One region of the Paenibacillus sp. J22P90 genome, then DNA from elsewhere that is predicted to be linked to it. Evidence: riboswitches for the same ligand, from Rfam matches in the RefSeq annotation. Region 1 holds a riboswitch; each other region holds the start of a gene.
What was found. Region 1 has a riboswitch for cyclic di-GMP ahead of AC58UX_RS28590 (sensor domain-containing diguanylate cyclase). Riboswitches for the same ligand answer to the same signal wherever they lie in the genome.
Positions count from the first base shown of each region.

Region 2: linked by a shared signal. The riboswitch ahead of AC58UX_RS07190 (hypothetical protein) and the one ahead of AC58UX_RS28590 (sensor domain-containing diguanylate cyclase) in region 1 are both predicted to bind cyclic di-GMP.
Region 3: linked by a shared signal. The riboswitch ahead of AC58UX_RS28105 (PilZ domain-containing protein) and the one ahead of AC58UX_RS28590 (sensor domain-containing diguanylate cyclase) in region 1 are both predicted to bind cyclic di-GMP.
Region 4: linked by a shared signal. The riboswitch ahead of AC58UX_RS12220 (methyl-accepting chemotaxis protein) and the one ahead of AC58UX_RS28590 (sensor domain-containing diguanylate cyclase) in region 1 are both predicted to bind cyclic di-GMP.

Region 1 is NZ_JCAUAY010000012.1:73,634-79,522, forward strand. It holds gene AC58UX_RS28580 (hypothetical protein) at 1-689, opposite strand, end outside; gene AC58UX_RS28585 (spore germination protein) at 693-2,036, opposite strand; gene AC58UX_RS28590 (sensor domain-containing diguanylate cyclase) at 2,115-3,779, opposite strand; cyclic di-GMP riboswitch class I at 3,852-3,943, opposite strand; gene AC58UX_RS28595 (phosphatase PAP2 family protein) at 4,153-4,809, opposite strand; gene AC58UX_RS28600 (malate:quinone oxidoreductase) at 5,162-5,889, shown strand, end outside.
Region 2 is NZ_JCAUAY010000002.1:524,837-530,725, reverse strand. It holds gene AC58UX_RS07200 (TIGR01777 family oxidoreductase) at 1-643, opposite strand, end outside; gene AC58UX_RS07195 (MDR family MFS transporter) at 834-2,057, shown strand; cyclic di-GMP riboswitch class I at 2,173-2,266, shown strand; gene AC58UX_RS07190 (hypothetical protein) at 2,375-2,680, shown strand; gene AC58UX_RS07185 (exopolyphosphatase) at 2,804-3,718, shown strand; gene gloA2 (SMU1112c/YaeR family gloxylase I-like metalloprotein) at 3,789-4,184, shown strand; gene AC58UX_RS07175 (hypothetical protein) at 4,184-4,315, shown strand; gene AC58UX_RS07170 (THUMP domain-containing class I SAM-dependent RNA methyltransferase) at 4,398-5,537, opposite strand; gene AC58UX_RS07165 (O-methyltransferase) at 5,674-5,889, shown strand, end outside.
Region 3 is NZ_JCAUAY010000011.1:164,021-169,909, reverse strand. It holds gene AC58UX_RS28135 (MFS transporter) at 1-134, opposite strand, end outside; gene AC58UX_RS28130 (hypothetical protein) at 300-632, shown strand; gene AC58UX_RS28125 (hypothetical protein) at 841-1,161, opposite strand; tRNA gene AC58UX_RS28120 (tRNA-Arg) at 1,705-1,778, opposite strand; gene AC58UX_RS28115 (DUF1648 domain-containing protein) at 1,951-2,433, shown strand; gene tadA (tRNA adenosine(34) deaminase TadA) at 2,463-2,900, opposite strand; cyclic di-GMP riboswitch class I at 3,177-3,263, shown strand; gene AC58UX_RS28105 (PilZ domain-containing protein) at 3,389-4,123, shown strand; gene ychF (redox-regulated ATPase YchF) at 4,202-5,302, shown strand; gene prfA (peptide chain release factor 1) at 5,336-5,889, shown strand, end outside.
Region 4 is NZ_JCAUAY010000003.1:424,162-430,050, reverse strand. It holds gene AC58UX_RS12235 (MFS transporter) at 1-925, opposite strand, end outside; gene AC58UX_RS12230 (autorepressor SdpR family transcription factor) at 1,095-1,373, shown strand; gene AC58UX_RS12225 (SdpI family protein) at 1,370-2,008, shown strand; cyclic di-GMP riboswitch class I at 2,217-2,308, shown strand; gene AC58UX_RS12220 (methyl-accepting chemotaxis protein) at 2,389-3,918, shown strand; gene AC58UX_RS12215 (bile acid:sodium symporter family protein) at 3,922-4,905, opposite strand; gene hflC (protease modulator HflC) at 5,088-5,889, opposite strand, start outside.

The sequences.
Region 1 (5,889 bases):
ACAAAAAAGGTAATCGTCAGGAATACGATGCCGAATAGCGGAACAACCCAGCGGAAACGAAATTTAAAGCCTACGGTATACAGGCGATTGAAAATAAGGAGGCTGAGATACCCTGAGAATAAAAAAGTAGAAGCAGCAATTGTACTGAAGGACGGAGGCTTATTGACATACCCAGCCACATAACGAATCGCATCCCAGTTAATATTTTCATTAAAAGCAGCTTTCATAATAAACAAAATGAGCAAGGGGGAGCTGAGGATAACCATAATTTCATGAATGAATTGAACAGAACGTGTGGATCTACTGCATGCCCAAACTGCCGCAGTTGTCATGAGTAACAAATTTAAATAGGGATTGATATCGGGATAGAAAAACATACGGACCGTCTCGGCGTAAGCATAAATGACGATAATACCAGCCGGCAGCCACAGGCACAGCGCAGCAAATAAGATGTTGGCTTGGGTAAACCAACGCGGGGTATAACGATCGCATATCTCTGGAAAGCCGAGTCCAGGAAACCGCTCAAAGCAAGCCATTGTGCCAAGCGAAAGGATCGAACCTATAACCATTGCAATGAGCATGCCAGAAACAGCGCCATTAAACCGATCGCGGATTAGCAACCCGGGGACAAACATCATGATATTAATCATGCCGACATAGAGCACATGATAGTAGGTATACCGCGACATGATTTACTTGGACCCCTTCCTAAGATTGGAATGGTGTGCTTTCGCCTCAAGTTTGGGGACATAGAAGGCCAGATAAGGCTGACCGAAGCTTCGAAGACTGCACCAATAGGAAATTAAGATGAAGCCAAGCACGACGACACCTAGTAACCCAAAGAATATGGAAGCTATCACAAAGATATATTTAACGAAGCGGACCGAGTAGCCAAAGCCATTATTAGGTATGACGAAATTAGAAATAGCCACAACCGAGGTCACAATAATCATAATGGAGCTGACTAATCCGGCCATTTGGATGGCTTGACCTAGGATGAGGCCCCCAACGGTTGTTGCGGTCGAACCCACATAGCGCGGCAGCCTGAGACTAGCTTCGTTTAAGGCTTCGATCATGAATAACATAATAAAAACCTCAATAAAAGACGGGTAGGGGACGACGACACGGCTTCCTGCGATTGAAAGTGTCAATTGAACGCGAAGCACCTCGGGATTATAGGAGACAATTGCAATATAAAGTGCAGGCAGTGTAATCGTTAAAAACATAGCAAAATAGCGAAGAAGGACGAGACACTTACTCATCCAATACGATTCATAGTCATCATCCATCGCATGCAGGAAATCAAAGAGCCGCACAGGAAGAAGAAGCCCAAAGCGGCTTCCATCCTGAAGAAGAGCGATTTTGCCGCGTTCAAGCGTGGCTGCGATGCGGTCTGGCCTCTCGGTTTGGAGGATGATGGGAAAAAAACGATGTCTCCATCCCGATAGCGACTGCATGAGCTGGCCCGCTGCTTGGAGCACTTTAATTTGTACGTTGGAAATCCGCTCGTTTAATAGTCCAAGTACTTCTTCATTGACAAGGTTTTTGTCATAAAGAACGGTAACACGCGTCTTCGATATTTGCCCAATCGTGTGCGTTTCTACGCAAAGGGAGGGCACATTATAACGCATCCGGACTAAGCTTATGTTTAAATCCAAATCTTCGGTGAGGGCACTTTGAGGCCCTTGAATGGCAATCTCTACCTGAACGGTATCAGGCTTCTCCTGAAACTTTCGCTGCACGTCATACCGGTAAATCCCATCTTCAATTTGAAAAAGGACAGTCCCTTTGAGAAGCAAGGATGTCCAATGTTCGGAAGAATTCACTGTTCCGAAGGCAGGGTTCGCGTTAAGCATACGTTCGAATTCTTCCGGGTTAAAGCAATATGAGTAAGGAACGGTCAATCCGTTTTTGATTAAAGCGAGATCACAGAGAGAGGGGAAGTAGATCACTTCCATTTGCATATAGCCATTGTCTAGGGTGTCATAGAAAAGATCAGCTGGGTCGTTCAACTCAGCACGGATTTGTTCAATCATATCAATTCCCCCAATTCCCTTACATTACCATGCGGCTTAGGGTGCCCTGAAAGGGGGGAGAATAATCATTGGAGGCGGTTAACCTTGCAAATATTGTTCAAAGACCATTTTGTGAGGAACTTTCATGCGCATATCATGCTGGAAAAATTGGTAAGTGTTTCGTCCCTGATCCTTGGCGGCATACATGGCCTGGTCTGCATGTTTGAGCAGCTCCTCCTGCGTATCTCCATCATACGGATACATGGAAATCCCGATATTCGTAGAGACGTAAATATCTCCAATGTCCAAATGAAAAGGAATCTCCAACAATGCGATGATGTTCTGGGCGTGCTCTCTGATCGAATGTGGATTCCCTTGGGGAAGCAGAATGACAAATTCATCGCCGCTTAGTCGAGAGACGGACCCACTCTCAGGTAAGCAACTCGAGAGTAAAGCAGCAAATTTTTGCAGGGTGTGATCGCCAACCAGATGACCGAAGGAATCATTAATCCATTTGAATCGATAAATATCTAGAAACATAACGCCGAAGGTCTCATGGTGTCGCTGTGCGTGAGATAAAGTATGCTGGAACAGTTCATTACATTGATTACGGTTAGGCAATCCAGTCAAATGATCAAAGTAAGCTAATTGATGAATGAGTTCTTCCGATTTTCTTTTTTCGGTTAAGTCCCGGAGGTAGGCCGTATAAATGGTTCTCCCCCCATAGACGATATTCGTTATGATAATTTCAGCCGGAAATGTGCTGCGGTCTGCTCGGTACGCAGTCATTTCAAAGCGTCTGCCAATGAAGGAATCGGCTTTTTGACTCATCAGCTGGTATAGCGATGCGGCATCTTGTCCATCTTGATCGAAAGGAAAAAGGAGATCGAATAGCGTACGTTTCAGCGCTTCTTTGCGCGTGTAGCCGAATACTGCTTCTGCTGCCGGATTGAACTCAATGATCCAGCCCTGTGACTTGAACATGAAGATACAATCGATGGCTGATTCTAAAATAGAAGCTTTAAGCGCAATCTGTTCAGCCAATCGCCGATCCACGGAGAGGGAGCTAATAAAACTGATTGCGAAGATGAGCAAGGTTCCGAAGGCCACATACATGGCGACTACAAAGAAGTCCATATTCACAGCCTTGGCACTATGCGGATGGGATACGGCAGGAAACGTCATGACAGCGGACGTCATCCCCGTGTAGTGCATGGCAGTAATCGCGATACTCATAATAAGGCTGCTAAGGGGTAGACGGTGATGGTTTCGTTTAAAAAAGAAGTAAAGCGCCGTTATGGACGCGAATATAGCGATCACAATAGATAAAGTAAGAGGTAATATCTTATATTGGATAGTTACATGTTGCAAGGCAGCCATCCCGATATAATGCATGCCGCTAATCGCTAAGCCCATGAAGGTACCGCCAATAAGGAACCTAGAGCGGATGGAGCTCGCTTGAAAGGCGACGAGAAGTCCGACCAATGCGCCGCCGACGGCCACAAGAATGGAGATACTGACAAGCGAAATATCATAGGTTACGTTACTGGGCAAATGAAAGGCTAACATCGCGATGAAATGCATGGACCATATGCCTATGCCCATCACGAGCGCACTGCATATAATCCAGCTCTTCTGATGCCATCCTTCGGAAGTAGATACTTTACGAGCTAGATTCAAAGCCGTATACGAGGCAAGCAGCGCAATTACAAACGAAAGCAGGACAAGCACGAAATTATAACTATCCGTTAGCGAATGGTGCATCAGAGAGCCCTCCTACTATTTTCCCGGCATCAAAAAAAGGATCATCCCGAAATAAAGGATCATCCCTTCATATCCGGCAACCTGTCAACCGTAGCATCCCAATTGGTATGCGTTAGGCCATGGCTTTGCGTCTCACCGTTTCCGATGATTTGCCTTTTCGATTTGATCTTCATTTGTGCTCAGTACCGAGTAAACCCACTACTATTTAACTATTATAAAGTAGGTAAAAAATACCTGTATATAGCGATAAAAGCGGGATTTTGTCGAATTTAATTAAGAAAGTTAAAGTCTGCCCATTTTTTTACTTTATAGGTAAAAAACACGGCTTAATCACTTAGGAAAGTGGCTATTCCGTGTTTGCTGAGGTTTATTGTTAACTCGACTTATTTTTGTTATATCGATTCTCCATATACCACTGAAAGATCCAAACGACTAACGTAAACCAACATCCACTAGCGAAATAAGCGCCTATTACATCACTTGGATAATGGACACCCAGATAGATCCGGCTAATCCCAATGAGAAGAATCATACTTATGCTGCTCAAAATGACCACGGTCCTGCCAAGCTTTGAGGGAACATGTCTCCAAAGTAGAAACGCTAGTGAAGCGTATAAGGCGAAGGCTGCCATGGAATGGCCGCTTGGAAAGCTGTAGCCCGTCTCTTCAATTAACCTGTGAAGGGTAGGGCGTTCTCTCTGATAGATGATTTTAAGCAGCTGATTCCAACCTACGGTGCCAACGAGCAGAATTAGAAACACAATGATTTCTTTGCGGTGATGCAGGAACTTAAATTGAATAAATAGGCTGCAAAGAAAAATGACAATAACAGCGGGTGTCGAACCTATATAAGTAAACACATGCATCACGGAAGTTAGCCATGGCATTTCCATCCCTTGAATCCATGAGATGATGGTGCTGTCAAAAGCTGCAATCCACTGCCCCTTTATCATGGAAGCCACTAGAGTAAAGCAAATGAAGAAAAGCATACTGAAAATTAGAAGAGTAGTGACTTTCCATTTAGATTTCATAATCAAGTTAACTCCTATCGCGAGTCAATTAGCTATTATTTTGAATGAATTTGGGCATACTTTTTATTGCTAATAATTGGAGTGTTTCTTTGCCTCTAGTCCATTGTACCCTAAAAGTCTCCTCATAATATGACAAGGACATGAACTCCTGCCCATGAGTGTAAGACTTCTTCGCTGCAGTTCTTGTCGTATCGCTAATAACTATCTATAATAGTAAGTAATATTTTAATCGAAAGTTTCATCATGGATCCAGAAAGGTGTATGACTAGGTCGCGCCCTGGCTTGCTGTAGCGCCTAAAACAGGTGGCGCCTACATCCTTTCTGCAAATTTTAGGGTATAAGGATGGTAAAAATGAGCAACAGAGAAACTAAAACAGACGTCATCTTAATTGGTGCGGGTATCATGAGTGCGACATTAGGGACAATTCTGAAAGAACTAGTACCTGATTGGAAAATTACCGTTTTTGAGAAGCTGGACAAGGCGGGTGAAGAAAGCTCCAACGAGTGGAACAATGCAGGAACAGGACATGCGGCACTGTGCGAGCTTAATTACACTGTCCAAAAACCAGATGGCTCTGTCGATATTAGCAAAGCTATTCAAATTAATGAACAATTCCAAGATTCCATGCAGTTCTGGTCTTATTTAGTTAACAACAAGCTAATTCGTAATCCGGAAGACTTTATCATGCGTTTGCCTCATATGAGTATGGTGCAAGGGGATAAAGATATTTCGTTCTTAAAGAAACGGTTTGAAGCGATGTCCAAGAACGCATTGTTTCAAGGAATGGAATTTTCCGAAGATCCTCGTAAATTGCAGGAATGGATTCCGCTTATTATGCAAGGCCGTCCATCGAACGAACCTATTGCCGCGACAAAAATTGACTCCGGCACGGACGTTAACTTTGGCGCTTTAACGCGCATCTTGTTCGATCATTTGAAGAGCCAGCAAGTCGATATCAAATATAAACATAGCGTTGATAATATGAGACGTACGCATGACGGTTCGTGGGAATTGAAAATCCGGAACGACAGAGGTACGGTCGAACGTCATACTGCGCAATTCGTCTTTATCGGTGGCGG
Region 2 (5,889 bases), on a different contig from region 1:
AAATGGCTTCATTTTGAATGCAAAAATCGATCAACCTCACCATATCTTCGATGTGAATCCACGAATGCCATTGTCTGCCGCTGCCGACAGTACCGCCTACGCCAAGCTTATAAGGGAGCGCCATCTTGGGGAACGCGCCTTCTTTATTGTCCAAAACAAGTCCAACCCGAACCTTGACGATGCGAGTTCCACGAATTTGATCAGCAGCAGCCTCCCACTGCTTGACAACGGCAGCCAAGAAGTCCGTATTGCGAAAGGGACTCTCCTCATCAAAGGTTTCCGTTTCAGAAGTGCCGTAATAGGACATGCCAGAAGCATTCACAACTACCATAGGTTTAGGATTTAGCTTTGCAACAAGCTTGGCAACACGATCTGCCGCCTGTAGTCGGGATTGAACAATCCGCGTCTTGGCCGCGGCTGTCCAGCGCTGACTGATGGATTCACCAGCCAAATTGACGATGGCATCAAGATCTTCTAGGCTTTCCGTGTTTCGCTCCAATTCGTCCCACGTGATCGTTCTGACACCGGGTACCTGCGTCCCGGATGAGCGAGATATATTGATGAGTTCGTGACCTTGTCTCAACCAGAACTCAATTAAACGTCGGCCAATAAAGCCGCTGCCGCCTGTGATCGCTATTTTCATCGCAAGCACCTCCATATCGCCATTATAGAACCTTCACCCAATAAATACCATCTGCGCGAAAGGAAGGTGACAAGGTAAAAATCCCAGTTCGAAATTACGACACAGTTCCCTATTTTCGTGTATAATTGGAATTCAGTGTTTTTTATTAACCATGGGTAATTTATTTGTCGGCGAGAGGAGTCAACATCTAATGAATCGTATGCGTCATTTTCTTCAATCCTATCATCCCATTGTACATACGCTAATCTTAGGTACTGTGATGGCTCGAGCTGCCTCCTCAATGAGTTTACCGTTCCTAGCCATTTATTTGGCCAAGCACTCTGATATGAGCCCCGGACTCATTGGTATCGTGATTGGAATGGGCGCTTTAGCCGGAACGTTCGGCGGATTTGTTGGCGGCACGCTGTCAGACCGATTTGGAAGACGAGTGATCATGCTCGCTGCTCTCTTTGGATGGGGGTTCGTTTTCTTAGGCTTCGGTGTTGTAAAACTACCTGTCCTGTTTATGCTGCTCAATATGCTTAATGGGCTATGCCGCTCATTCTATGAGCCTGTATCGCAAGCGCTAATGGCAGATTTAACGGAGCCGGCCAAAAGGAGGCAAGTATTCTCACTCCGCTACATGGCGATTAACGTCGGTGTGGCCGTAGGTCCTCTACTGGGCGCATTCTTTGCGACAATGAACGGAGCCTTGCCCTTTTTGCTTACAGGGATTATCTATTTGATCTATGGGATCACACTTTACGCACTTCTCATTAAGTTCGGCATTAAAAAAATCGAAGGCGAAAAGAAATCCATTATTACTTTCCGCTCGGCGTGGGATGTTATTCGTAAGGATATGACCTTCCGTTTATACATTATCGGTGGCATTATCGGAGCGATCGGTTATTCTCAGGTTATGGTGACGTTGTCACAGTACCTTCAGAGGGATTTTGCAGATGGGGTCAAAATGTTTGCGATCCTCATGAGCGCCAATGCCATTGTCGTCATCGCGATGCAGATCCCCCTTGGGAGATGGGCGGAAAAGTATTCACCTTTAACAGCCATCGTCGTTGGAAACTTGATGTTTGCGATTGGTGATTTCGGCTTCGCTTTGTCACATTCGTTAGCTTGGCTCATCGTCTCGATGGCGATCTTCACGTTCGGTGAAATTTTGAATTATCCTGCGGCTAACATGCTGATTGATAAGCTGGCGCCTGAGCATATGCGTGGAACCTATTACGGTGCTCAAACGTTAACGAACATCGGCCATTTTATGGGACCTTGGATTGGCGGCTTTTTACTCGTATCCTACGGTGGTCAAACACTATTTATGATCATTGCAGTTTTATCGTTGGTTGGATCAATTTTCTATTGGAGAGGCACAAAACGTCAAAAAAACGTGAAAATATCGTCGAAAATGCAAACTTTTTGATGAATTTCGTAAAAATAGTTCCTCCGCACTATTCGATTTCAAATCATCATCCCTTATCCTTGAAGTATAGGAAGTCATGATTTAGTAGACTCAACTTCACAGATTTTGCAAGTACTCACGACAAAGGCAAAACTGGCGAAAGCCAGCGACGCAAAGCTACAGGGGCTTTACTTCTCCTGCACAGGACAAGCAGCCAGCCAGCCGCCGAACGATTGGGAATTCACTTTAGAACCCCTCTAGTCGGTTCACTACGGTGGGGGTTTTTCTCTGTCATAGCGAAAAAAATGAACAATTTGCACTAAGGAGGCCCTAGCGGCATGAAATCGGACAATCAATTACATGAGGAACAGAAGGCAACATCGTTATGCGGTAACCATGTTGCGCGTTTGGTGCCATCGATGGATGGACCTAAGCTCATGATCAACCGTGAAGAATATGCGCTCAACGAAGCTTGTTGGGATGTCGAAATGTTTCACGGAAGAAACAATAGCATTCTCATTTTTTACTGGAAAGGTGAAGTTAAGCTTTCTGTGAAAATGCCCCCAATGGCGCAAATCGAAGGCTTCGTCACAAGACTTTTCCAATGTCTTTCATCCAAATTGAGAGCGGTTCAACCTATCTAGGTGAATCGCTCTTTTTTTCGCACAAAAGTTAGAGATTTTCTCGTTGTCACGAATCGACACTAGCTGATATAATACTTACAATTAGTAGTTCTTAGGGACTATGTCGAGGGAGATGCATAGCATATGAGATTGATCACACGTTCCGATTTCGATGGTTTAGTATGTGCAATGCTCTTCAAACAATTAAACATGGTGGATGAAATGAAATTTGTCCATCCCAAAGATATGCAGGACGGGCTGATCGAGGTCTCTGAGAACGATATTTTGGCGAATGTCCCTTATGTACCGGGGTGTGGGCTATGGTTTGATCATCACTCCAGTGAGCTCACACGGATGGGGGAAGCCGTCGAATTTAAGGGGGAAACGCGGATCGCTCCAAGCGCAGCGAGAGTTGTGTATGATTACTATGGCGGAAAAGAAACCTTCGGCGATATCGATGATATTATGCAAGGCGTAGACAAAGCGGATTCCGCGCAGTTTAGCAAAGAGGATATTTTGAATCCGAGCGGCTGGGATTTGCTTTCTTTTATTATGGATGCTCGTACTGGGTTAGGGCGTTATCGGGATTACCGCATCAGCAACTATCAGTTGATGGAGGATCTGGTTGAGCATTGTGCAACGAAATCCGTTAGTGAAATTATGGAGCTTCCGGACGTGAAGGAGCGTGTTAGTCGATACTTTGAGTTGGACGCGCTCTATCGGGATATGCTGCAAACGTACACGCGGGTGGAAGGTAATGTGATTATTACGGATCTTCGCGATGTGGAAACCATTTATCCAGGCAATCGTTTCATGGTTTATGCACTTTATCCGGAGCAAAACACATCCATTTGGATCGTAGATGGCCGAAATAAACAAAACTGCGTATTCGCATGCGGTCACAGCATAATTAATCGTACCGCACAGACGAACATTGGTGATCTGATGCTTCAACATGGCGGAGGCGGTCATCAGGCTGCAGGAACATGCCAGGTGGCTTATGAGCAGGCGGATGAGATTTTGAGTAAAATTGTTGAAACGATGCAAGCAGCAGGTTAGAATAGATAGATAAGCCGCAGGATGGGTGCAGCCCAGCATGCGGTTTTTCTTTGTAAGGAGGTGTCACAGAATGGAATTAAAGCAAATTCATCATGTTGCGATTATTAGTTCGAATTACGAAATTTCTAAGCATTTCTATGTGGAGTTACTCGGACTCACCTTCATTCAGGAAACATATCGCGCCGAAAGAGATTCGTATAAATTGGATTTACGCATTGGGAACACGGCACAAGAGATTGAATTATTTTCATTTCCGAACCCGCCTTTACGGGTCAATCAGCCGGAAGCGCGGGGATTACGACATTTAGCCTTCGTTGTTGCGGATATGGACCAAAGTGTACAAGAACTAGAAAGTAAGGGAATCACGGTTGAACCTGTGCGAATCGATCCCATTACGGGTAATCGTTACACGTTTTTCGCCGATCCGGATGGACTGCCGTTGGAGCTAGTGGAGATTGTGGAGTAATGGGGAGTAATGGGCGTTTCCAGCGGACAGATGAGGAACCCAAATTAGCGATGGCCAAAGGGTGCCTCTGGAGCATTCTCTTGTCCATTCCCTTGTGGGTGCTGTTGATTTATGTCATTTGGGTAAAATAAAATCCCTCCAAGCGCACTCTCCTACTGCTGATAAACAGCAGGGAGGTGAGTGAACTTGTGAGGGATTTATTGTAATTACGGATTACCTGCGCGGAGGCAGAGGTCCGAGATATTGGAACAAATTACATTCGATCCGACCGTTAAATAACTTGCGCTTCTTATCGGCGCGGCGGTTCATATATGTCTCCAGCTGAGTGCTGGGGCTTAAAATGAACAGACTCCACGACGGCATCGGTCGTGTTAATGCGCCGAGCTCGCGCAGCGCGAGCTCAACATCCGGTGCTTCACCAAGTCGCTCGCCATACGGCGGGTTGGTGATCAAGCAGCCATAGTCGCCGCGCGGCCGCGCTTTGGCGATCGGCTCAACCTTCAGCTGGAACTGCTTCGTCAGTCCAGCTGCCTTAGCGGCCGCCTCTGCCACTGCGATGGCAGAAGGGTCAATATCGCTGCCGACGATGTGCAGCGGCACGTTGTCTTTCACCGCGTCGAAGGCTTCGTCGCGGGCTTTGTCCCACAGCTTGCGGGGAATGTTCCCCCAAGCTTCACTAGGGAAGCTGCGCCGCAGACCTGGCGCGATGTTCCAACCGATCATGGCCGCTTCGATCGGGATGGTCCCCGACCCGCAGAACGGGTCGTAGAGCGGCCGATCAACGTTCCAGCGGCTCAGCAGGATCATGGCAGCCGCCATCGTTTCCTTCAGCGGCGCTTCGGTCACGAGCTTGCGGTAGCCGCGCTTATGCAGGCTTGGGCCGGTTGTGTCGATCGTCAGCGTTGCGATATCGTTCAGCAGCGCAACTTCAATCACGTAGCGTGCCCCGTTCTCGGGGAACCACTCCGTGCCGTAGCGAGTCTTCATTTTCTCAACGACAGCTTTCTTGGCGATCCCTTGGCAAGCGGGAACGCTGGAAAGCTGTGACTTATGGGAACGGCCCTCGACAGGGAATTCAGCATCGTTCGGAATCCAGTCAGGCCATGCGAGAGCTTTGGTGCCTTCAAATAGCTCATCGAAAGTAGTTGCTTTGAATTGCCCCATAAGCACGAGGATACGATCTGCCGTACGCAGCCAAAGATTGGTGCGACAGATGGCCAATTCGTCACCAAAGAAACGGACACGTCCATTCTCAACGGTCATTTCCTCATAGCCGAGGTCACGGATTTCACGGGCAACGATAGCTTCTAGTCCCATCGGGCACGTGGCGATTAGTTCAATTTTTTGTGGCATAGGTGTAGTCCTTCCATCCGGGTTGTGCAACGCTCAGAAAACTCATACAATTAACAAGTATAGGACAAATAGGTTACACTTACAAACGGGTATTACAAAGAGCGTACAATTGTTGCGAATTTAGGAGGACAAATACATGGAAACGATGACACCAGAGAGCTATATGGAAGGTTTATATGAAGAAGATGCTGTGCTAGCACGGGTTAAGGAAGTCATTGTCGCTAACAATATGCCGGAAATCTCCATCGCGCCAGGTTATGGCAGACTGCTAACAATGATGGTTACCATGATTGGTGCGAAGCGAGTGCTAGAAATCGGTGCGTTAGGCGGATATAGCGGAATTTGCTTGGCG
Region 3 (5,889 bases), on a different contig from region 1:
AGCTGATGGCTTCCCCCGAGAAACTCTACATAAGGCGCCATAATCGGAACGCTGGTGTACATGGACATCCAGAAGAGCAGTGTGACTATACAAAAGAGCGGGATGCGGTAAGAAGAAATAGAGCGAGTTGTCATCGGAGTGAAGACTCCTTTCGATTCAGTGATACCTCTATTATCCTTCTTTTGCTAACTCAACGTCAAAAAGATTATGCAAAAAGGCGATGCTTCGTGGTTGTTTAAGAGCTGTAACAGTTTTCACAGTAGGCGAATATCCTGATGATAGTTAAAGGAGGGATAGGCGTGTCAGCAATAAATCCTATTCAAGCTAATCCTGTAGGCGGCGACGTAAAAGCACATTGTAAAAAATATTTAAATTACCATGTTATCGCACAAATGAGAGACGGGTCACTAATGGAAGGAATCATCGATGGTATGGACGAGGAAGGCATCACCATGTTAGTTCCAGAAGAGGTTAGTGGCGAGGAAAGGGAAATGGATCCTAGTAGACAACCATTTGGTTATAGATATCGCAGATTTCGTCGTCAGCATTTTCCGTTTTTTCTTTTTGGTTTTCCGTTCTTCAGACCTTTCCCATACTACCGCCCTTATTATCCATACTATCCTTGGTATTAGTAGATTAAAACAAAAGACGATCGCAGTCGGGTATTATCCGACTAGCTATCGTCTTTTTTTACGTGAATGTTATTCGAATACGCGCCCGATACGATTCGAACGTACGACCTACAGTTTAGGAAACTATTGCTCTATCCTGCTGAGCTACGGAATGATGTTGAATAGATGCAATGGGCAGTATAAGTTCTTATGTAGCATCCCAAGAGTTTTAGAGAGGTCTTGTATTTAGGAGCCTTAACACCTCATTCGTTACTTCATCAAATGTATTTGATACTACAACATAATCATCAGAATTAATACCGTTGTTAGTATCAATGACATGCACCAAGTATTTGTTGATTTTTTCACCATACGTAATCTTAATAGTTTTAACATCACCATATGGTTTACCTGTGTATATTTTTACGTGAAAATGACCTGGTACTGGATTAAAAGCCAGAGTGCCCATTTTTGTGTTAATACTATGGTCAAATTGCAACTTTTTGCACCAATCGTGCAATTGTATAATTTTTTCTTCCTCGATATTCATAAAGTTTCGCTCGCACTCCTTTGAACAATATAAATAGTATGATGTTTACAATTGACTCAACATTCCTCTGACCAAACCCTGGCTAATAATAACATGTTCTGATTCTTTAAAAGCTATACTCGTTATTCATACGAACTAAACTTCGAGCGGAGATGCACTCGAAAACGGTTTTCTTATATCATCATCTCCTTCAATTGAATGACCCCAACGAAGGTAGGCTGTTTATAGATTATCAAAATCGGTGGAAACTAACCTATCAAGCATGCATTGAAACATCTTATAAGAAGACAGGATTTAGATTAGCAGTTGAAATTAATGAATATGAAGATATCCGATTTAATACCAATAGACATTAGTTTATCCTCCTGAGATCGACCAGAAGAAGGTTACACATAATTCTATTAGCTAGGCATACCAACAGTCTCATAAGGTTTAGGCAACAGTCTACATATATTTTGACACAGACTGTTGTTCATATTGCTACCATACGTTTCTGAAAAAAACAAAAAAACCTTGAATTATCAAGGTTTAAGATCATCTATACGCGCCCGATACGATTCGAACGTACGACCTACAGTTTAGGAAACTGTTGCTCTATCCTGCTGAGCTACGGGCGCATAGTATCGTCATTCTAACATGAGATGTTTTGGGGGTGCAACCATTTTAGCCCAAGGACAAAGTGAAGGTATCTCGCAAGGAAAGTATACAGTGAATAAAGAATAGGTTAAGCAATCATCATAATCGATGACTAAACCCATAGAGAGAAGGTGCCATATGGAGCATCGCCCCGTGGTTCAATTTCCCAAGTCCAAAGCAGAAACCATCCTTGATGTCATCTCACTTGTAGTCATCGTAAGTATAATCGCTTATGTCGCCTACGTGTGGCAGGACCTGCCTGAGCGGATTCCGACGCATTTTAACGGTAAAGGGGAGATCGATGGTTGGGGGAACAAAATGAGCCTAATTGCCTTGCCACTCATAGGCATCATTGTTTATGCTGGCTTGACGCTCCTAAGCAATGTCCCGCACGTGTACAATTATCCGACGTCGATTACGCCTCAGAATGCCCGTGAACAATACCAGAATGCTCGCTTATTTATGAACAGTTTAAAAGCGGTGATTGTGATTCTGTTCGGCTTCATTGAATGGTCTATTGTCCAAAGCGCCAAGGAGGGCAACGCCGATCTGAATTGGTGGGTGTTGGGCTTCATCCTGTTGATGCTGTTTGGCACGATCATCTTTTTCATCGTTCGTTCGATACAATTAAAGTAAAATGAGGGGCCTTAAGCCCCTCATAACCCCTAAGCTTTTCCCCGTAATTTCCGGAAAAATTGCGTCAGCATCGTCGAACACTCCTCTTGCAAAACGCCACTGACCACATCGACACGGTGATTGAACCGGTCCTCCTGCAGCAAGTTCATCAACGTCCCCGCACAGCCAGCCTTCGGATCGACTGTACCGTAAATAACCTGCGGAACACGCGCTTGTACAATCGCACCTGCACACATCGGGCAAGGCTCCAGCGTCACATAGAGCTGGCAGTCCAACAGACGCCAAGCCTGCAAATGCTCGCTCGCTTGTTTAATGGCAATCATCTCGGCATGGGCAAGAGGATCTAGGGTTGTTTCACGCAAATTGTAGCCGCGGCCAATGATTTGACCTTGATGGACGACGATTGCGCCAATCGGGACTTCGCGGATAGCTTCAGCTTTTAGCGCCTCGCCAATCGCTTCTCGCATCCAGGGAATATGTTCATCCACAGGGGGACACCTCGCAATAATATTTTATCCACATGTGAATAAAAAACAGAACAAATATTCGTTGTTAACAAGCTGTGGATAACATTGTGTATAACTTATAAACCTGTGGATATTTCATCCACTACACATTCATACAATAAAAACATCGCCCATGCAAGGATTTTAGTTGAAAGAAATATAGGGGCTACGTATAATGGTGATAACAGTGGGTCTTTTAGACCATAATGACGATCTTACATACGATGACATAGCAGGGTTCGACAATAGCAAACTTGTTGAAAAGCAAGGACGCAAAGCTGAGGGTCTACGGTTCTATTGAACTATGGCAGCCTGGTTACCGAAAATCGATGCATAATAATTGATTAAGGTGAGGGACTGCTTCTTTATTATGGAGCAGTCTCTCTTTGTCTATTTTGTGCGGAGAAGTTGTATAAAATCCATTTGTAGAAGGAGAGGTGTTGGTGCACATGGCGATGAAACAGGATGCGTTGAAACGGTATGGGAGTAAAGAAGGATATGATGCAGAAGTATTGATCGATTCCAAAGCTGTTCTGGCTAAGGACGATTTCGTGTCGACAGGTATTCTTACCTATGCGCAAGGGGACATCATCGAGATTGAAATGCCGGAATATGATGTGTTTCAGCTTGGGGATAAAGCGAAAATGACGTTATATACGAAATCGGGTCTGTTTGTTTTTCAAACAACTGTCGTAGCGAGGGAACCTGGTTCACTCATTGTGATTAATCCACCTGAGAATCGGAAAAAGTTTTCGGAGAAGCGGGAATTCCCGCGGGTAGAAGTGAAAAATACGGGTCAAATTATCGGTTTTCAAAACATCACACAAAAAGAGCAGCATGTCCTTGAAAATCCGATCGAACTCGCGATTAAAAATATCTCAATGAATGGAATTGGGTTTACCATCAATGATAACTCCATGATCGATGGGATTCTTCATAAAAAGTGCCTCCTCCAAGTCGAGTTGGATTTAGGCTTTGAGCTGCCGTGCAAGTTGGAAATTATACGGAAAGAAAAGCTGGAAGACAGCTACTATTACGGGGCTACTTTCGAAAGCTATCCAGAGGAACAAAGCAATGCGCTGCGCGGGTTTATCCTGCGTAATCAGATCGCAACTTACTTCGAACAGAAGCGTGATGACGAGTTCAAAAAAGCAATGGAAAAAAAGTCTGCAGCCAATCAATAGCTTGCAGGCTTTTTTTTGCCCTCCAAGTACTATATAATAAGAAGGATGATTTTCGAAAATTAAGGAGTTGTAACGACAATGGCTTTGAAAGCAGGTATCGTCGGTCTACCGAACGTAGGAAAATCGACATTGTTTAATGCAATTACACAGGCGGGGGCAGAATCTGCGAATTATCCGTTCTGTACGATCGATCCGAATGTTGGGGTAGTAGAAGTACCAGACGAGAGATTGCAGAAGCTGGTGGAAATCGTGGTGCCGAAGAGCATCGTTCCGACAGCCTTCGAATTCGTTGACATTGCGGGTTTGGTTAAGGGTGCGAGCAAAGGCGAGGGCCTTGGGAATAAATTTCTTGCACACATCCGTGAAGTTGATGCGATTGTGCATGTTGTACGTTGTTTTGAGGATGATAATATTACTCACGTTTCTGGGAAAGTCGATCCGATTGGCGACATCGAGACGATTAATCTTGAATTGATTTTGGCAGACATTGAGTCGGTTGATAAAAAGATCGAGCGTTCACGCAAAAACCTTAAAGGCGGCGACAAGAAAGTTGTAGCTGAAGTTGAGTGTTTGGAACGAATCAAAGAAGCCTTATATAATGATATGCCAGCACGCAGCTTGGATTTAACAGATGACGAGCGTCTTCTAGTGCGCGATTTACATTTGCTAACGATGAAGCCAGTGCTCTACGCGGCAAACGTGAGTGAAGATGAAGTTGCAACTGCGGACGATAATGCATACGTTAAAATTGTGAAAGCTTATGCTGAAAAAGAAAACAACGAAGTCGTTTCCATCAGTGCGAAGGTTGAATCCGAAATTGCTGAGCTGGAAGATGAAGAAAAAGCGATGTTCCTGGAAGAGCTGGGACTTCAAGAGTCCGGCTTGAATAGATTAATCAAAGCAGCGTACAGAAAGCTTGGCTTGTACACGTATTTCACAGCGGGTGTGCAAGAGGTTAGAGCTTGGACGATTCGTAAAGGAACGAAGGCTCCGCAAGCAGCTGGCGTAATTCATACGGATTTCGAACGTGGATTTATTCGTGCAGAGGTTGTTTCTTATAACGATTTGGCTGCTGCGGGATCCATGGCGGGTGCGAAGGAAAAAGGCCAAGTGCGCCTTGAAGGTAAAGATTACGTGGTAAACGACGGCGACGTTATGCATTTCCGTTTCAATGTTTAATTAACTATAAAAACAAGAAAGGAGTGATCCCCTATGTTGGATCGACTTCAGTCCATTGTGGACCGCTATGAGAAACTAAGCGAGTTATTGTGTGACCCGGATGTAACGAGTGATACGAAGAAGCTAAGAGAGTATTCGAAAGAGCAATCCGATCTTCAAGAAGCTTACGATGCTTATAATGAATATAAGAGCGTGAGCGAACAGCTGGCTGATGCGAAAGTGATGCAGAATGAGAAGCTGGACGATGAGATGCGTGAAATGGTCAAAATGGAGATCGAAGAGCTTAGCGAGCAATCCGCTAAACTCGAAGAACATCTTCGTATTTTGATGATGCCGAAGGACCCGAACGATGACAAGAACGTCATCGTAGAAATTCGCGGAGCGGCCGGCGGCGATGAGGCTGCGCTGTTCGCAGGCGACCTCTACCGGATGTATACGCGTTATGCGGATGCACAAGGTTGGAGAACGGAAATTCTTGATGCATCTGTGAATGATTTGGGCGGATTTAAAGAGATTATTTTCATGATTACGGGTAAAGGTGCTTACAGCAAGCTCAAGTTTGAGAGCGGGGCGCACCGTGTTCAACG
Region 4 (5,889 bases), on a different contig from region 1:
AGCGATCGATCCAACGGCCAACGAAGCGGGTCAGGAACGCGGAGAGGATCGCACCCGGCGCAATCGTTAGACCGATGGTCATCGGCGACTGATTGAACACCTTGGCCAGTACGAGCGGCATCAGAAACAAGTTGCCAAGGTTCAAAACCAAAATACAGAACCCGATCACGACAAGCTTCCGATAAGCTGGATTCGCCAGCAAGGCGGGGTTGATGAATGTGTCTTTTGATCGCCGCAGGTGCCAAGCATGCACACCAAAGGAGATGGCGCTAATGGCAAGCCATACGCCAGAAATTTGTGTGACAGCAAGTAATAAGGTCGCGGCATTAACGACCGTCAATAGCGCCCCCAGCATGTCAAACTGGAATGGTACAGGCTGCTCCTTGGGGAGCAAACGCAACAGAATAGGGAGAATGACTAAGACCAAGCAGGTAATTGTGAACAACCCATTCCATCCCCAATATTCGCTGATTAAGCCGCCGACGATCGGACCTAGCCCGAACGCCATTGCGCTCCCCGCGGATATCATCGCGATCGCCGAGCCTCGCCGTTCAATCGGGATATAGCGGCTGGCAAGTACCAGCCCAAGGCCGGCCATTACACCTGCGCCTGCGGACTGTAGAATACGAGCCGCCAGCAAGGTATGGAATTCGTGCGCGAATAGTCCAAATACAGAGGAAAGCCCAAGCACAATAAGCCCCACGGCTAGGAGCTTGCGAATCGGGAGCACGTCGGAAAGTCTACTGTATAGGACGGTTGATAAAGCATAGCCAATGGAATAGCTGGAGATGACCCATGATCCGAGATCGGCCGTTATACTGAGATCTTGAATAATACTTGGAATCGAGACGTTGAACATCGTCGTATTCATGACAACAATGAATAAGCCTATTGTCCAAACGGGCATTACAATTTTATCGTTCATGTGGATTCATCCTGACTAAAGGCGAGATATGAGTATGATTTTTCTATTATAAACCTACATCGTCTAATAGCCAAAACGAATTAGGGCACTTGCCAATTGACAGGTTGCAAAATAGAACGTACAATTTATTATATATTTAGATAAATATCTAAATAAGGAGGAAACCCATTTGAATGAGGCATTTAAAGCGCTAGCGGACCCAACTCGTCGTGAAATTTTACAGCTGCTGCGAGAAAAGAGTATGAATGCTGGTGATATTGCTGATCATTTTAAGATTAGTAAGCCAAGCATTTCGCACCATTTGAACCTGCTTAAACAGGCGGGACTTGTACTTGATGAACGTCAGGGGCAACATATCATGTATACCTTGCACACCACAGTTGTTGAAGACGTCATCGGATGGATGTTTAACATACTTAACAAAAAAGATGAGGAGGAACAATCATGAAAAAATGGAAGGAGATTTTATTATATGTGGTTAGCCTTTCCCCAGCGATAGGTGGCTTAGTGTTGTACAGTCGTCTTCCGGATACGATGGCGAGCCACTTTGACCTGAATAATGAAGTGAACGGTACGATGAGCAAAGAAATGTCGCTTCTCATGCTGGTGCTGCTGGGTTTGCTGCCGCTATTCATGCGGGTATTGAGAAATGTTGATCCAAAGAAAGCGAATTACGAGAAATTTCCTGCGGCATTTGAGGTGACGCGGTTCGGGGTTAGCATCCTTTTAGCTGTCGTAGGTTGGGCGATCATTTTCTTTAACTTAGGGTATAGCCTTGATTTCCAGAAAATCACCATGATCTTGATAGGCGCGCTGTTTACCGTGATGGGCAATTTTTTAACGCAAGTGAAGCCCAACTATACGTTTGGCATACGGACACCATGGACGCTCGCCAATGAAGAAATTTGGAGAAAAACACATCGTTTGGGCGGTCCGCTGATGATGGTGGGCGGAGTGATTTCGTTTATTGCTGCATTTGTAATGCCCTCAATCGCCATCATCATCTTTATAGCGGCAATACTCATCAGTTCCTTAATACCTGTTCTGTATTCCTATGTGATCTTTACCCGTCTTTCAAAGTAAAAAGGTTATTTATAGACTGCCAGCGATTCGCTGAGTGGTCTTTTTCATTGCGGTCAAAATTTTTGACAATCGACAAAATTTTACAAATATCGCTATGTACACAAATTTGTTTGCTACCTATAATAAGCAATAGGATATGTGACTTAAGTAATGTGACTAAAGTAACAGAGAGTGATTGATGTAAGGTTTTTATTGGAAAAACGAACCTAATAGAAAAGGGCAAATCATTGGAAACAATGAGACGCAAAGCCATGGCCTAACGCATACCTATTTGTATGCTACGGTTGACAGGTTGCCGAGTTTGAAGGGATCATCCTTAATTCGGGGTGGTCTTTTTTTGTGTAACAAATCAACAACCATTTTCTAGGGGGAAGCTTGTCATGAGAGCAAAAAAACGTGTCATGCAATTCATCGTTATCGGAACACTGATCTTGGCTTTACTCGTACATGGCCTATCAAGCTTTACACATGGATCCATGCATCATGACGCACTGACAGCATCTTCTCCCACATCATCGTTCCTGTTTCAATGGTTATTTTGGTTGCCTATTGCCCTTGTTAGTCTCAGTTTCATTGTCTACATGTTCCACAAAGATCATGCTTGGCTGCCATTCCTACATACATTATCACTCACTTTTTGCAGCTTCTCCATTATTGCTGGGGGGCAAGGTATGGTTGAGTACCATTTTTCAATTTTCATGGTGTTGGCCATTCTGATGTATTATGACAACATTAAACTACTCTTGTTCAGCACCGTGTTATTTGCCGCACAGCATCTGTTAGGCTATCTCTTCTTTCCAGAACTGGTATATGGGGCAAAAGTGTATGCGTTTTCAATGGTTACCATTCACTTAGTGTTCGTGATTCTCTTTATTGGAGCAGTCATTTACCAAATCGTCTCAGGCCGAATGGCAACTAAAGCCTTCGAATCCGCTCAAAACGATAAAATGCAGCAAACCGTGAAAGACATCATCGGTCGACTTTTTGATACTTCGCAGGAAGTAAGGATGAATTCCAATGGACTTTCGGTGCAATCCTCCGAATTGAATCGCTTAACATCTGAAGTCGTTCAAACGATGCAAAAAGTTGAGCAAGCGGCAATCCATCAAGAGCAAGGGGTAGAAGTGAGCAGAACGGCTGTAACTGAAATGTTAAAAGATACATCACTCATCGCAGAGAATTCGTCCAATGTATCCGAAATTTCTAACCAAGCCGCGCAGGAAGCGGAAAGAGGGAATCAACTGATCCAATTGGCTGTCCACCAAATGCAATCGATGAATAACACGATACATACGACTGCCGAAAAGGTGAAAGTACTTGGCGAACGCTCGGAAGAAATTAACCAAATCGTTAACTTGATTACAGATATCGCTTCACGTACGAACCTGCTGGCGCTGAATGCTGCCATTGAGGCTGCGCGTGCTGGAGAGCATGGCAAAGGCTTCACCGTCGTAGCCAGTGAAGTCCGGAAGCTTGCCGAGCAGACGAGTTCCTCTGCCAAACAGATCGCTGATCTCATTCAAGATGTGCAATCGAATAATGAGGCATCCATCGCTTCTATGGATCGGGTTATTGTGACCTTCGAGCACGGAAATGACGCTGTTGTTGCAGCAGGGCATGCTTTTGAACATATAGCCAAAGCTGTTCATTCTATTGCCGTACAAATGCGAGATATTAACGGAGCATCCCAGCAGGTTTCCGCAAGCACACAGCAATTCAGCGTGACGATGGAGGAAATTTCGCACCTTTCTACACAGCTGGCGAAGAACGTGAAATCCGTCAGCAAGCGGACTGATCAGCAGGATCAGCTCATTTGCAAAACGTCGCAGTTAGCGGATTTATTAGGTGCGCTAAGTGATAAATTGAATGACATTATGAAGACGACTGAGCAATCATTCTCCCAAACATAGCAGTTACATTTGTTTAACACCATTAACAGTTAAGCTTGGCGTGTCACTTTTCAACGCATATTTCCGATTAAGCAGAAAGCCAAAGAGGGATGCGAGCGACTGCTGAAACAGCATGCCAAGCACGACTGGAATCGCCACGGGCGGCGGGAAATAAGCTACGGCTAGTACCGCGCCCGCACTAATATTGCGCATACCACTGTTAAAAGTAAGGGCAACCACGACATCTTGTTCCCAGCGGAACAATCTCGCAACGAGCCAACCGAGCATGTAGCCCAGCGAGGCTACGATGAGCACAAAAGCGGCTAATCCCAACAATTTAGCGTTGAAATCACGCAAATAGGGCGCAATGACGGAGCTATTAATGGCAACGACGATGCCCATGAAAATTTTAGAAAAAGGCCCTAAACGGCCGCCCCATTGCTCCTTAATTTTTCCTCGCGTCCATTGATTCAGCCCCATCCCGATGAGAGAAGGAACGACGATCATGAAGAATAATCCTTTCATCATCGCGAACGTATCGAGCTGCACTTTGGTGCCGACTAACACAGAGAGCGTATAGGGCACGACGAAAGGCGAGAGAATCGTATCCATCAGGATGATCGAAAGCGTCAGTACGATATTGCCGCGATAAATCGCGACCCACACGAAGCTAGTTATCCCCGTTGGAATGGCTGCGGCCAAAATAAGTCCGGTAATCGTCAACGGTTCATGACTATAAACCACATGCCCGAGACCGAGCGCAATTAGCGGCATCCCGACATGTAGAATGAATAAAGTCGTAAGCAGCGGCAGTGGTTGTACGACAACCTTGATGAATTCTCGAAAGCTGGAGGCGATACTCCCCGAGAAGGTCATGAAAGCAAACAACCACGGTGATAAATAGGTGAATCCCGATAAGTGGCTTCCGAGCAGAACCCCGATAAGAACACTAATAGGCGTGATGAGCGGCATGATTTTTTCTAATTGACGATTCAACTGAGGCAGCATCTAGGTGACCATTCCTTTCGTAAATAGCTCAGAACAAGTGCATATGTAAGCCGATGTGATGATGATTTTTCAATTGTAGCAGATCAATAAACAGAAGATAAGAGTCGATTGGACAATCGTTAACGTCATAAACAAAAAAAAGCACGCCATCCGAAGATGACATGCTCTTAAATACACCTAAATTATTTACCAAGTAAAATTTTCGTGTACGGAGAATCGATAGGCAGCATGATGACAGGCTCCCCTTTAAACGACACCAAGTAACTATCCAAGGTACGGTAGAAATTGTAAAAGGCAGGGTCCTTGCCGTAAGCCGTGTTGTAAATTTTAGCCGCCTCTTGCTCGCCTTCAGCCACGATTTTCTTCGCATCCGCTTGAGCTTGTGCGATCAACTCGCTTGCCTGTCTGTCGGCCTTGGAAGTGATTTTCTTGGACTCCTCATCGCCCTCGGACAAGTACTTCGCCGCAATGGATTGGCGGTCGGAGATCATCCGTTTGTACACGCTTTGCTTGTTGGAATCCGGCAGATCCGTGCGCTTGATGCGCACATCGACGATTTGAATACCGTAGTTATCGCGCTCCATCAACTCCGAAACTTCCTTCGTAATTTCATCGTTCAGATTACCACGCTGCGTATTTTCGCTAATGATATCACTGTAATTGATTTCCGATAATTTCCGCCTAACGGTGTTGTACACAGCGGCATCAATCCGCTCTTCCCCGCCTGTGATCGATTGAATCGTACGCAGGAATTGCTGCGCGTCGTCGATCCGCCATACCGTATAGTTGTCGACTTCGATCGGCTTTTTATCTTTCGTAAGGATAGAAGTAGGCTTGCTGTCATACACCATCTGGTATTTAGGAAGCGTGCGTACGGATTCGATGAAAGGTATTTTAAAATGAATGCCAGGCTCGGTTTGGATCCGAACGGCCTCACCGAATTTGAGCACGACGCGGTATTGACCTTCTTTTACAATAAAGATG